DNA from 2 places in the Eubacterium sp. BL-380-WT-2B genome. Region 1 is predicted to be linked to the other one. Evidence: predicted binding sites of a transcription regulator. Region 1 holds the regulator's gene; the other holds the start of a gene.

Region 1 (4,429 bases):
GCCGAGTTCCTCAAAGTATTCCACATCCTTATCGGAAAGGTGGGCCAGCTCCTCGCTGCGGATCACCTTGCGCCATTTTGTCCTGCGTCCGTCCAGGCCGGTATAGCCGCCGATATCGCGGATATTGATGGAATTTTCCAGCTGGATCAGCCGCTTGCCCAGGTTGGACTCGTCACAGAAGATCAGGTGGTCTTCGTCCTTAAAATCGGTTTCCCAGGGGTTTTTCTCTGGAAGCGGGAGGCTGTCGTTCTGGCTAAAATCTTCTGCATGAAGCTTTTTCTGGCGTTTTTTATGAATCAGATATGGGACTGCGGCAGCCGCGGCAATAAGCGCCCCAATGCCTACAAATTTTTTCATATGTTCACTCCTTTGACTCTTTCTACTTTATTATATAGAATATATTGTAACATAAAGACTTAAATTTGTCCCGGTGACAATTTGTTTTTTCATCATATTTTATAAAAAGGAGCGTTTTAATGGAAAATGTCGGAATTTATGTGCATGTCCCCTTCTGCCGGCAGAAGTGCCGTTACTGTGACTTTCCCTCATGGGCAGGTCTTGGCGAGGCTGAGGCCGGGCGCTATTTTGACGCGGTCTGCCTTGAGATAAAGGCCTTCGCGGCTGAGCATGGCAGGCTGCCCGCGGGAACGGTTTATTTTGGCGGGGGCACGCCCTCCTATGTGGCGGCCGGTTATATCGGAAAGGTCATGGACTGTATCCGTGAGTGCTTTAAGCTGCCAGAGGCGGCCATTGAGGCGGCCATTGAGGCGACCATTGAGGCGAACCCTGGAACCCTGACCGATGCGAAATGCCGGGCTTACCGCAGCATGGGCCTCAACCGTGTGAGCATGGGTCTCCAGACCACAAGCGACAGGGGGCTGAAGGCTCTGGGGCGTATCCACACCTACGCGGATTTCGTGGCGTCTCTTGATTTGCTGGTAGGCGCGGGATTTGAGAATATCTCAGCGGATTTGATGTTCGGCCTGCCGGGGCAGACCCTGGAGGATGTGCGGCAGGATATTGACCGGCTTACCGCCTTTGCGCCCATAAAGCATATTTCCTGCTACAGCCTGAAAATCGAGGAGGGAACAGCCTTTGACACGCTGTACCGCCAGGGAAAGCTGCCGCTGCCGGACGAGGGGCTTGAACGGCAGATGCAGCACGCCATCATTGATGGTCTGGCTGAGAACGGCTTTGAGCAGTATGAGCTGTCAAACTTTGCGAGAAATGGCTGGGAAAGCCGTCACAACAGCCTGTACTGGGTGATGAAGCCCTATGTGGGCTTTGGACTGGGGGCAGCCTCCTATTACAAGGAAGAGCGCCGAACCAATGTGATGGATATGGAAGACTACTGCGCTCTGGTCACGCAGGGAAAAGCCCCGGTGCTCGAGGCGCATACTCTGGACGCCCAGGAGAAAAAGGGCGACTTTATGTTTCTGGGCCTGCGGCGCATGTGCGGTGTGGATGATGCGGATTACCGGGAACTGTTTGGCAGTAGTTTTTTTGAGGATTTTGAGGAAATCGGAAGCCTTGTAGAGCGGGGCCTTCTCACGCGTGAGGATCAGGTGATCCGGCTTACCCCAAAGGGGCAGGACCTGGCGAATCAGGTGTTTGTAGCCTTTGTTTAGAGTGGGTCTGCTGTGGTGGAATACGTCGTGGACGGCCTTGCTTAAATAATGTTTAAATCTTAAAAACTTGACATTTATCTTATAGAAATCTATTGACAAAGTAAGACCCTGGTGGTATATTATAGTCAAGATATTAGCACTCACATGTAACGAGTGCTAATAAAGAGGTGAACAAAATGGACTTGAAAGAGAGAAAGAAGAAGATATTGGAGGTAATCATTAAGGATTACATCAATACCGCCGAACCGGTAGGGTCCCGGACCTTGTCAAAGCGTTATAACCTTGGCATCAGCCCTGCGACCATCCGGAACGAAATGGCTGATCTCGAAGACCTGGGCTTTTTAATGCAGCCGCACACCTCATCTGGAAGAATTCCGACTCAGCTGGCATACCGCTATTATGTCGATGAGATCATGCAAATTCAAAAATTAGCTAAGGTTGTGAGAAATGACATCCATAATGGGTATCTTAAAATAACAAGGGAGCTGGATAACACCATGAACCACACGGCAAAGGTGCTGTCCCAGCTGACAAACTACACCTCTGTTGTGCTGTCGCCGCGGGTTTCCTGCTTTAACTGCAAGCACGTACAGATTGTTCCTTTAATTAAGGAACGGGTTTTACTCATTGTGGTCACCTATGAAGGGATGGCAAAGAACATTGAAATGACCCTTTCGCAGGAAATTGACACCGCTTTGGCTCTGAAACTGAGTAATGTCTTAAACAGCTTCCTCAAAAATATTTCCTTCCAGGAAATTAATATGGAGCTGGTTGATCAGATTCAGGAATTGTCTCCGGACGAAAGCAATTTGCTCCGGGAAATTCTTCCGGTATTAAGGGATACTTTGATGGAAGAGGCTTCAGACATCCACTCCATGGGTCTGACAAATCTTTTCAATTATCCTGAATTCAGTGATGTGGAAAAAATCCGTCACCTGGTCAATGTGATTGAGGAGAAACCGCTGCTGGCGGGTATCCTTTCAAATGATGACACCAGTCAGGTGATTAACATCAGCATCGGGGATGAAAATGATAATGAGAATCTGAAGGAATTCAGTATTATTACAACAACCTACGAGCTGGAAGGAAAGACCGTAGGTGCTTTTGGGGTCATAGGACCAACGAGGATGAATTATGACAATGTCTCCTCGGTTCTTGATTATATAAGAAATGAACTGAACACAAACTTAACAAAATTATTAATGAAATAGGTGGTTAAATGGCTAAGGAAGAAAAGATGGAACAAAACGTAGACGAAACCGTTAAGGAAAAAGCTACGGAGAAGCAGGCAGCAGAGGAACAGACAACAGAAGAACAGGCAGCAGAGGAAGCTGTTGAGGATGTTGAAAAATCGGTAAATGAAGCGGCCAAAGCTGAGGAAGCAGCGATGGAGCGTCTTATGCGCCTTCAGGCGGATTTTGAAAACTATAAAAAAAGAACGCAGAAGGAAAAGACCGACATTTACCAGTTTGCTCTTGAAGGCTTTGTCACAAAGCTTTTACCAGTGCTTGACAACCTGGACCGCGCCGAAGCGGCAGCCGATGATGACAATGCGGATAAATACCGCGAGGGTGTCCAGATGGTTTTCAAGCAGTTAATCGGTGTTCTGAATGAGGAAGGCCTGCAGGAAATTGACTGCGTGGGCACTGCCTTTGATCCGAACTTCCACCACGGCGTTGCTGTTGGAGAAGATCCTGAAAAAGATGATCAGGTTGTTCTGGAGGTTTTCCAGAAGGGCTACACTTTTAAGGACAAGGTCATAAGACCCGCAATGGTTAAGGTTAATCAGAAGTAAAAAAACGCATGGCGTCGGCGTTTTGGAAACGACGCAAAGTCCGGCCATCCGGTCGGCAATTAAATCTGGAAAACAAACTTTCGAATCAATAGGAGGACATATATTATGGGTAAAGAAAAAATTATTGGTATTGACTTAGGTACTACAAACTCTTGCGTAGCTGTTTTGGAAGGTGGCGAACCGGTTGTTATCCCAAATGCAGAAGGGAACCGTACAACGCCGTCCGTTGTCGCATTCACCAAAGACGGTGAAAGACTGGTCGGCCAGGTAGCTAAACGTCAGGCTGTCACCAATCCGGACCGTACAGTCGCTTCCATCAAGAGACACATGGGGACTGACTATAAGGTAACCATCGACGATAAGAGCTATACACCGCAGGAAATCTCTGCAATGATCCTGCAGAAATTAAAATCAGACGCAGAAGCCTACCTTGGCGAAACAGTTACCAAGGCTGTTATCACGGTACCTGCTTACTTCAGCGATGCTCAGAGACAGGCAACCAAGGATGCTGGTAAAATTGCCGGCTTAGATGTACTGCGTATCATCAACGAACCAACCGCTGCTTCACTGGCTTATGGTCTTGACAAGGCAGACAACCAGAAAATTATGGTTTATGACCTTGGCGGCGGTACCTTCGACGTATCCATCCTGGAATTAGGCGACGGCGTTTTCGAAGTTAAGGCGACCAACGGGAACAACAACCTTGGCGGCGACGACTTTGACAACAAGGTCATTGACTGGATGGCGGATGAATTCAAAAAATCCCACGGTATCGACCTGAAATCTGATAAAATGGCGTTACAGCGTTTGAAAGAAGCTGCTGAAAAAGCTAAAATCGAACTCTCCAGCGTTATGAAATCCGACATTAACCTGCCGTTTATCACTGCAACCGCAGAAGGACCGCAGCATCTGGAACTCTCCCTGACAAGAGCGAAATTCGACGAGTTAACCTCTGGTCTTGTAAGAGAAACCGAAGGACCTGTCTCAAAAGCGATGAGCGACGCAG
Region 2 (4,429 bases), on a different contig from region 1:
GCTTTGAAGCCCTGATCCGTGAAAAAACACTGGCCATGAAGGAGGACATTTTAAAGTGGCTTTAATTTTAGATAACCAGTTTGTGGCCGAGGGCATTTACAAAATGGACGTGGCCTACGACGGTGAAGTGGGCGTCGGCCAGTTTTTCATGCTGAGAGCCTGGGATAAGGACCCGCTGCTGTCACGGCCCATCTCCGTCCATAATTACGAAAACGGTGTGCTCACCTTCCTGTATCAGATTGTAGGCAAGGGCACCCAGCTTTTGTCAAAACTGGAAAAGGACGACACTGTGGAATTACAGGGCCCGTACGGCAAGGGCTTCCCGGATGTGGACGCTGACCTGGTGGTGGTGGGCGGCGGCATTGGTGTCGCGCCCCTATACTATGTGTGCCGCGACTTCAAGAAAAAACACCCGGACCGCAGCCTGCGTGTTTACCTGGGCTACCGCGACACTGCCTACTGTGTGGAGGAATTTGACGCAGTGGCCGATGAAGTGGTCGTGGATATCGGCGGCATCATCACCCACCGGGTAGAAGCCCGTTCCGGCGAGGTATTCTTTACCTGTGGCCCGGAAATCATGATGAAGAGCCTGTGTGACATTGTCCCGGCCGAAAACCCGGTTTACGTGTCGCTGGAGGCGCATATGGCCTGCGGCATCGGCGCCTGTCTGGGCTGCACCTGCGAGACCAGTGAAGGCAATAAGAAGGTCTGTAAGGACGGGCCAGTGTTTACCAGAGAGGTGGCAGCCCTATGAGTAAAGCGTTAGAAACGAAATTTAACGATATTGTTTTTAAAAACCCGGTTCTCACCGCGTCTGGCACCTTTGGCTTCGGCCGGGAGTTTGAGGAATACTATGATCTGGCAGAGCTGGGCGGCCTGTGCACCAAGGGCCTGACCCTGGAGCCGCGTCCGGGAAATACCGGAATGCGCCTGTGGGAGACCCCAGCGGGCATGATCAACAGCATTGGCCTTGAGAACCCCGGCGTGGACGCTTTTATCGAAAATGAGTGGCCCCACCTCAAGGGGATCGACACCGTCACTGTGGTCAACGTGGGCGGAAAGGATGAAGCCTCCTACCTGGAAGCCATAGAGCGCATCAACGCCATCAACGCCCAGCTGGTTGAGCTGAACATTTCCTGTCCCAATGTCAAGGCAGGCGGTATGGCCTACGGCATCAAGGCAGAAATGGCGGCGGATATCACCCGCAAGGTAGTGGCTGTCTCCAAAGCGCCCGTCATGGTCAAACTGTCCCCGAATGTGGAAAACATCGCGGAGATCGCCCTGGCCTGTGAGGAATCCGGCGCCTGCGGTATCTCGCTCATCAACACCATTCAGGCCATGGCCGTTGATTACAAGAAGAAGAAGATCGTGTTTGACAACACCTACGCCGGGCTGTCCGGCCCGGCGGTCAAGCCCATCGCACTGCGCATGACCCATCAGGTCTGCAAGGCAGTGGACGTGCCGGTCATGGCCATGGGCGGCGTCAGCACCTGGGAAGACGCCCTTGAGTTTATCATGGTTGGCGCGGCCTGTGTGCAGGTGGGAACCATGAACTTCATTGACCCCAAGTCGCCGGTTAAAATCATCGAGGGCTTAGAAGCCTACTGCCAGGCCGAGAGCCTGGTAAACATTGATGAGGTGCGCGGTATTTTATTGTAAATTAAAACTGAAAACACCTCCCAAATATCCCGAAAACCCAGATCGAATGGGTTTTCAGGATTTCGGGAGGTGTTTTTTTAGATCAGAACACAAAAGCCGCGCTCAGGGGAGTGAGCGCGGCTTTGTGATTACGGGGGAGTAATAAAATGAATATCGGAATGATCCGATAAGGGATAATCTATGATTTATTCAATCGCAATGTATTTTTTCTGTTCTACTTGCTTGGTTTCGTTTTTCGGGAATTCCAGATGGAGAATACCATCCTTATAGCCGGCTTTGATGTCTTCTTCTTTTACGTTGTCGCCAACGTAGAAGCTTCTTGAGCACTGGCCAGTGTAGCGTTCCTGATGGACCAGGTTGCCTTTTTCATCCTTTTCTTCCTTCGACTCATCTCTGGAAGCGGTAATGGTCAGGTAGCCATTTTCAAGGTCCGCTTTGATATTTTCCTTGCCAAAGCCCGGCAGGTCCATATCCAGAATGTACTTGCCATCCTTTTCCTGAATATCTGTTTTCATGAGAGCAGGTGACTCTGCTTTTTTGAAAAACGGGTCATTAAACATATCATCAAACAAATTAAAACCGAAACGATCTCTAGGCATCAACAACATAAGGCATTCCTCCTTTGCATTTTAGTTTTCATGATTTATGAAGTGATAAACCTTTATAACCATTGAGTTCGGTTCCTTTTTCAAGGGACTTCGCTTAACTTTGTTTACGAGTATATTATAGGTCGGATTGTTAGCACTGTCAAGCGGTGAGTGCTAAAATTTTAGGAAGATTTAAGCTTACAGGCCTCCCGAAATACCAGAAATGACGGCGTAAAATTGGTTTGACAGAAAACCCTTCACAAAAAAATTGTATATTTGGTTGTATCAGTATATAATAAGGAGTAATACTAAAGTGAGAACAAAGAAGTCGGGGAGGGAAAAGTGAAAAAGCACACAATACAAATATGGAGTATGGGCCTGGCACTGTGTCTTGTTTTCTGCCTGACAACCTCTCGGGTACAGGCAGAAGAAAAGAAGATCATCCGGGTTGCATTTCCCGAACAGACTGGGTTTTCATCCACCGACTCTGCGGGAAACCATTCAGGCTATACTTACGAGTTTTTAGAAGAAATTGCAAAATATACAGGCTGGGAGTATGAGTTCATCACCGGAGACAGCAGCGATGAGAGCCTGTTAAAAATGATGGAGGACCTGAAAAACGGCCGGATTGACATTATGGGCGGTATGGTGTACACACCGCAGCTGGCCGAGGATTATGATTTTCCAGAGTATAATTGCGGCTACAGCTACTCCACCTTATCGGTGTTAAAAGACAATGAGGATGTCAACGCGACCAACTATTCGACCTTTAACAACATGAAAGTAGGGGCACGCAAAACCGCGACCCGAAGAATACAGGCCCTGAATGAATTTTGCCGCGCCAATGGGATTACCCTGAGTATCGTTGAGTACGACAGCGATGAGGCCATGCAGGCAGCTTTGAAGTCCGGCGGGGTGGACGCCCTGCTGGGGCCGGACGTCGCCATGGGCGACGATGAGCGCATTGTCGCGCGGTTTGACGGGCGGCCTTATTATTTCGCGGTCACTAAGGGCAATACTGAGGTGGTCAGCGGCATCAATACAGCCACAGCAGCCATCAATGAGCAAAACCCCAACTACGCCACCGAACTGTACATGAAATATTTTAACAAAAATAACCAGCAGGTTACCCTGGAGAGCTTTATCAAAGCCAACCCCACTGAGAGCATTGTGGCGGCCCTGGGCATCGGGCTTGTGCTGGCCGCGGTGGTCGGTATGACCATGTATATCCGTATGCAGCGCAACCAGCAGATGCTCTTAAACTATGAGCGCTACCGTATTCTGTCAGAGATGTCCAAGGAATTTATTTTTGAGTATGACTACCGTGAGGACAGCATAGTGGTATCCGAGCAGTTTGCCCATACCTTTGGCGGTAAATCACAGGTTGACCACTTTTTTTCCACAATCCTGAGCAAAAGGCTGGATATTGATGAGAGCGCCCGTTGTTTTGCGGGTCTGATAAAACGCCGTCCGCCGGAGGAGGCGCGCTATGAGGTGGAATACAAAACCACAGTGCCTTCCGGGAATGAGGAGTGGGTGCGCGCTACCAGCATGATCATTTTTGATAAGCATAACCAGCCCATGCGGGCCATTGGCAAAATCATCAATATCAACGCTGAGCAATGCGAAAAAGAAGCATTGATCAACCAGGCGCACCGGGACGCTCTCACCGGGCTGTATAACCGCACGACCTTTGAGGAGCTGGTGAACACTTATCTGCAGGAGCGTGGGGATGAGGAAGGCGCCATGATGGTTGTGGATCTGGACCACTTTAAAACTGTCAACGATACCCTGGGCCACCAGGGCGGCGATGAGGTGCTGGAGGATCTCGCCCGGGAAATGACCGCCTGCTTTGGCGAAGAGGCTGTTTTAGGCCGTTTGGGCGGCGATGAGTTTCTGGTCTTTGTGAAAGATGTCAAAGCCTGTAGAGACAAGCCTGTTCAGGCAGCCAGAGCCCTCTGCCGGGCCATGAACCGCTGCTATGAAAGAAACAGCGGCCAAATCGAGGTCTCTGTCAGTGTCGGGCTTGCCTATTCCTTCAGGAACAGTGCCTTTGAGATGCTTTACAGCATGGCCGATGAGGCGCTCTACTATATGAAGGATCACGGAAAAAACAATGTTAAGGTTTATGACGCGTCCATAGGGGATGCTTTGGGTAATAATGATAACAATACACGAAAAGG

The links. Region 1 encodes HrcA, which represses chaperone genes, less so after heat shock. Its sites were predicted from a motif close to TGTTAGCACTCNNNNNNNNNGAGTGCTAACA; they were not measured.
Region 2: FYJ53_RS01455 (Hsp20/alpha crystallin family protein) is a predicted target of HrcA. The motif match lies at 2,396-2,426, and genes of this name have one in related genera.

Annotation. Positions count from the first base shown of each region.
Region 1 is NZ_VUMP01000002.1:295,411-299,839, forward strand. Features, by position in the region: gene FYJ53_RS04385 (tyrosine-protein phosphatase) at 1-357, opposite strand, end outside; gene hemW (radical SAM family heme chaperone HemW) at 477-1,628, shown strand; gene hrcA (heat-inducible transcriptional repressor HrcA) at 1,805-2,839, shown strand; gene grpE (nucleotide exchange factor GrpE) at 2,848-3,423, shown strand; gene dnaK (molecular chaperone DnaK) at 3,529-4,429, shown strand, end outside.
Region 2 is NZ_VUMP01000001.1:326,387-330,815, forward strand. Features, by position in the region: gene pyrF (orotidine-5'-phosphate decarboxylase) at 1-65, shown strand, start outside; gene FYJ53_RS01445 (dihydroorotate dehydrogenase electron transfer subunit) at 56-754, shown strand; gene FYJ53_RS01450 (dihydroorotate dehydrogenase) at 751-1,659, shown strand; gene FYJ53_RS01455 (Hsp20/alpha crystallin family protein) at 1,845-2,267, opposite strand; gene FYJ53_RS01460 (diguanylate cyclase domain-containing protein) at 2,589-4,429, shown strand, end outside.